Regions from separate parts of the Devosia sp. 2618 genome, predicted to be linked through region 1. Evidence: predicted binding sites of a transcription regulator. Region 1 holds the regulator's gene; the other holds the start of a gene.

Region 1 (2,200 bases):
GACGATGTGGTTCCACAAGGACGCAACAAGCGGGCTGGTGGAGAGGGCAAGCCGACCATTGAGCTGACGGCTGAGGCCGACCAGAATACCGGCGAGAACGGCATAGAGGATAAAAATGGTCATGCCGCGCCACCCAGGCCAAAGAGGATGATCAGCAGGCTACCCGAGGCGATCAGCACGACGGCAGCGAGCTGGCGGAGGCCAAGGCGGCGTTTGGGCAGGCCGAAAAAGCCCCATTGATCGGCGGCGAGGCCGAAGACGACTTGCCCGGCAAGACCCAGCGCCAGCGTTCCGGCGAGGGCGAGTGGTGTGTTGACGGTTGTGGAGGTCAGGATGACGGTGAGGGCGCCCGATGCGCCGCCGAGATAAGCCCACAGAGGCGCTTTGGAGCGTTCCGTTGTTTGCGGCGTGCGGCGCGGCCAGAGGATGGCAAGAAAGATCAGTGCCGCCACGGTGCCGGTGCCATGGGCGAGCCAGGACGAAAACAGGGCGCCGCCATGCTTGCCGGCTTCGCCATTGAACAGAACCATCAGGGTCAGAAGGCCGCCGCTGGCGAAGGCCGCGAGCAGATAGAGCGGGTTATTTTTGTGGGGGACGGCTGGGGGCATGGATCGACTCGAACGGGGAGACCCCGATGCTAGCATGAGGGGCGTTGGCTGGGCGATGGAGGGCAGGGCGCTGACCAGAAACGAAAATCCCCGCTTTCGCGGGGATTTTGTGGGGGGCGTGTTTTGGGCTCAAGCCAGTTGGGCGAAGCGTTCGTCGAAGGCGTAGCCGGCGCCGCGGACGGTGCGGATCGGATCGCTTTCGCGGCCACGATTGATGGCACGGCGGAGGCGGCCGATATGCACGTCGACGGTGCGCTCATCGACATAGACGTCATTGCCCCAGACGCCATCGAGCAGCTGCTCGCGCGAATAGACGCGGCCTGGGTGGCGCATCAGATATTCGAGCAGGCGGTATTCGGTGGGGCCGAGATGGACATCGCGGGCGGCGCGGCGAACGCGGTGGGTGGTGCGATCGAGTTCGAGATCACCGACCTTGAGGGCGGCGGTGACGAGGTTTGGATTGGCGCGGCGCAGCAAGGCGTGGATGCGGGCGACCAGTTCAGGCACCGAGAAGGGCTTGACCACATAGTCGTCGGCGCCGGTGGCGAGGCCACGCACGCGTTCTTCTTCCTCACCGCGAGCGGTCAGCATGATGATCGGTACGCGGGCGGTTTCTTCGCGGGCGCGGAGGCGACGGCAGAGCTCAATGCCGGAAATTTCAGGCAGCATCCAGTCGAGCAGGATCAGGTCGGGCAGCTTGTCCTGAATGGCGTGCTGGGCTTCGTCGCCGGTTTCAGCGGTGACGACGCGGAAACCCTCGGCTTCGAGGTTGTAGCGGAGCAGGATGGCGATATCGCCTTCGTCTTCGACCACAAGGATAGTGGCGGGCATGGGGTGGCTCCCGTTGGGGCTGCCTGGTTTGGGCGCCGGAGTTTCAAGACCTCATGGTGAGCTTGGCGAACCACGAGGTCTAGCGAGTGGAGGCTGGTGTGCGACGACCTCGTGGTTCGACAAGCTCACCATGAGGTCTACTGGGGCGAGGGACTGGTATCTCAGGCCTTGATCTGGGTGCGCTGCAGGTCCTGGACGTCGCTGGTGAGCTGCTTGCCGGTCTGGAGGTAATAGGCGCGTTCGGCGATGTTGGTCGCGTGGTCGCCGATGCGCTCAAGGTTTTTGGCGCAAAACAGCAGATGCGTGCAGGGCGTGATGTTGCGCGGATCTTCCATCATGTAGGTGAGGAGTTCGCGGAACAGAGAGGTGTGCATGGCGTCGACTTCGTCGTCGCGGTTACACACTTCGATGGCGGCAGCTGCATCGCGGTTCGAGTAGGCGTCGAGCGCCTCCTTGATCTGGCGGAGCACCAGCGCCGTCATGTTCTTGACGCCGTTGTAAAAGGTTGGCTGCAGGCTCATGCCTTCGAGCTTGAGCGAGCGGCGGGCCAGCTGCTTGGCCATGTCGCCAACGCGTTCGAGATCGGCCGCGACGTGGATCGAGGTGATGATGGCGCGCAGGTCCGAAGCCATTGGCTGGCGACGGGCGATCATGGAAACGGCCATGTCGTCGATCTTGCGCTGCATGTCGTCGATATGCTGGTCGGCGATGATGGTGACGTCTGCCAGCTCGCGGTCGAGCTTGAGCAGGGCCTTGGTGCC
Region 2 (2,200 bases), 3.2 Mb from region 1:
CGAAATCATCACCCAGGCCCGCGCCAAGGGCTTTAAGCAGATGATCGGCGTCATCACCGCCGAGAACGCCAATTCGGTCGTGCTGCACGAACGCCTCGGCTTCCACAAGGTCGGCTATTACAACGCACTCGGCCTCAAGTTCGACCGCTGGCTCGATATCGTCCACATGCAGCTGACGCTTTAGAGCACCTTACGCATCGGGTAGCCGTTGACCTTGCGGCCGACGGCTTGTGGGCCATCGGGCAGCCAGCCGCGGCGGAGGTAAAAGTCCATCGCCGTCTGGGTGCCTTCAAGGCGCCCTTCGGCATGACCCAGTGCCTTGAGCGAGGCTTCAAGCTGGGTCAGCAGCAGCGTGCTGGCGCCCGTAAAGCGCGCTTGTGGCGATACGTAGTTGAGCGCCACGCTGCCATCATGGGTGACTGCGCCTACTGCGATGACAGCGCCGTCGCGCTCGACCACCTGCATTTCAAGGTTTGGATTGTCGAGCATCGCGGTGACGCCCTCGACGCTCTTGTTGCGGGTCCAGGCGGCCAAGGCGTCGGGATCATCGTGATGGTCGGCGGCACACAATTGCGTAATGGACGCACTGAGCACCCGGCTCATGGCCGCGACGTCATCGCGCCTGGCGGGACGGACTAGCATCGTATCAGCCAAGCATCACCCAACGATTGCCAGTTGCGGATCGAGCACGCGCAGCACCAGAGCGAGGTCATGCCCGCGTTTAAGGATACGGCCCTGCTGGTTGGTCACCGCATATTGCCCCTGCTTGTTGCGCAGCTTGGGGGTCTTTTCAACGATATAGAGCGGGCGTTCGGAGACGCGCGCATAGATGGAAAACACCGCCCGTTCGCGCAAAAAATCCATGGCGTAATCGCGCCACTCGCCCAGCCCGACCTTGCGACCATAGACATTGAGAATCAGCGCCAGTTCCTTGCGATCGAAGGCGACAATGGCGGGAACTTTGCTCTGCGCCGGGCTCGCTGAAGCGTCACTGGCTTGCACCAGCGAGAGACTTACCGTCCGGTCATTCGGCGTGCGGCCCTGCAACTTGGGGTCACTCCAGGACAACGTGGTGTCAAACGACTGTCATGATTGCGGGAATTGGCGGCTTATGCAAGGCCGGTTCGGGGAAATGCAAATACCCCAATTTGGTCACAGTTTTTCCCTGAGCCCGCCCGAATGCAGGGTCACCCTACAACCATTGCCTCCAGGGCTGGCATCCGGGCCGACCGAGCCCCCAAACCCAGACGTCCGGGTGCCAGCCAACCCTATCTAGTTGACCAGTCAGTCACTCCCGTTCTTGCCCCCAAGGACGGGATTTTTTTGGCCTATCGCTCGAAGGTGGCAGCGCCCAGGATTGGACCCGGCAGGCCGTTGCGCTCTTTTTGCACGAGAATGGCAATACCGGTGCTGCCGTCATTGAGCACGGCAGGCAGGGGCAATTTGAGATTGGCGCCGGTGGAGGCTTCCCACATGCCCAGCGCCTGACGGCCGGTCACGACCTGCGTATAGACCATGGATTTGCCGGCATTTTCGCCCTTCTCGACGGCGACATCGGCGCGGTCGAGATAGCTGACCATCCAGATCACCGCATTGCCGAGCGCCCGGTTGGCCGGCACGTCGATCTTGAGCATGTCCCCACTTTGGGTGATCGTCACGTCGAGCGGCAGGCTGACGCCATCAAGCGCGTCATGCACCTCGTCGCGCCGCGAGCCGACGACGCCTTCGGCGCCATTGACCACCATTTGCGGCGTATAGATGCGGGTCGAGCCCCAGCCCTTGGCATAGGCGCGCTGGCGATCCGAATAGGTCGGGTCACCAAAGGTGTCTTCCCAGCCCACATAGTCCCAATAGTCGACGTGATAGGCCAGTGCGACGATATCACCCTTCGAAGCAAGGCTAGTCAGCAGGGCGTCGGCCGGTGGGCATGAGGCGCAGCCCTGGCTGGTGAACAGTTCCACCACCGCCTTGGGACGGGTTTGCGACGTGTCGGCCCCAGCCGGCAGGGCCAGCAGCGCGAGCGTGACAATGCCCAGAACCGGGCCGAGGAGAGGTCTGATCGTCATGGCCAAGGTTGTAAGCCGCGATCACAGACACTCGCCAGTCAAAAGAGGGTGAGAGGCCCAAATTATGGGCACAATGTCCTATCGCGGCGACAAGGCCTCAATAGTCGCGAAACACCGCCTCAAGATTATAGCCA

What was found. Region 1 encodes PhoB, which activates phosphate uptake and scavenging genes when phosphate is short. Its sites were predicted from a motif close to TGTCATNNANCTGTCAT; they were not measured.
Region 2: a site for PhoB is predicted at 1,074-1,090, ahead of ABIE28_RS19230 (DUF2794 domain-containing protein). Genes of this name have one in related genera too.

The regions. Positions count from the first base shown of each region.
Region 1 covers NZ_JBEPOO010000001.1:653,889-656,088, forward strand. Annotated here, with positions in the region: gene ABIE28_RS03095 (DMT family transporter) at 1-123, opposite strand, end outside; gene ABIE28_RS03100 (DMT family transporter) at 120-608, opposite strand; gene phoB (phosphate regulon transcriptional regulator PhoB) at 738-1,439, opposite strand; gene phoU (phosphate signaling complex protein PhoU) at 1,601-2,200, opposite strand, start outside.
Region 2 covers NZ_JBEPOO010000001.1:3,889,551-3,891,750, reverse strand. Annotated here, with positions in the region: gene ABIE28_RS19240 (GNAT family N-acetyltransferase) at 1-184, shown strand, start outside; gene ABIE28_RS19235 (GNAT family N-acetyltransferase) at 181-642, opposite strand; gene ABIE28_RS19230 (DUF2794 domain-containing protein) at 658-1,068, opposite strand; gene ABIE28_RS19225 (DUF1223 domain-containing protein) at 1,329-2,066, opposite strand; gene ABIE28_RS19220 (VOC family protein) at 2,164-2,200, opposite strand, start outside.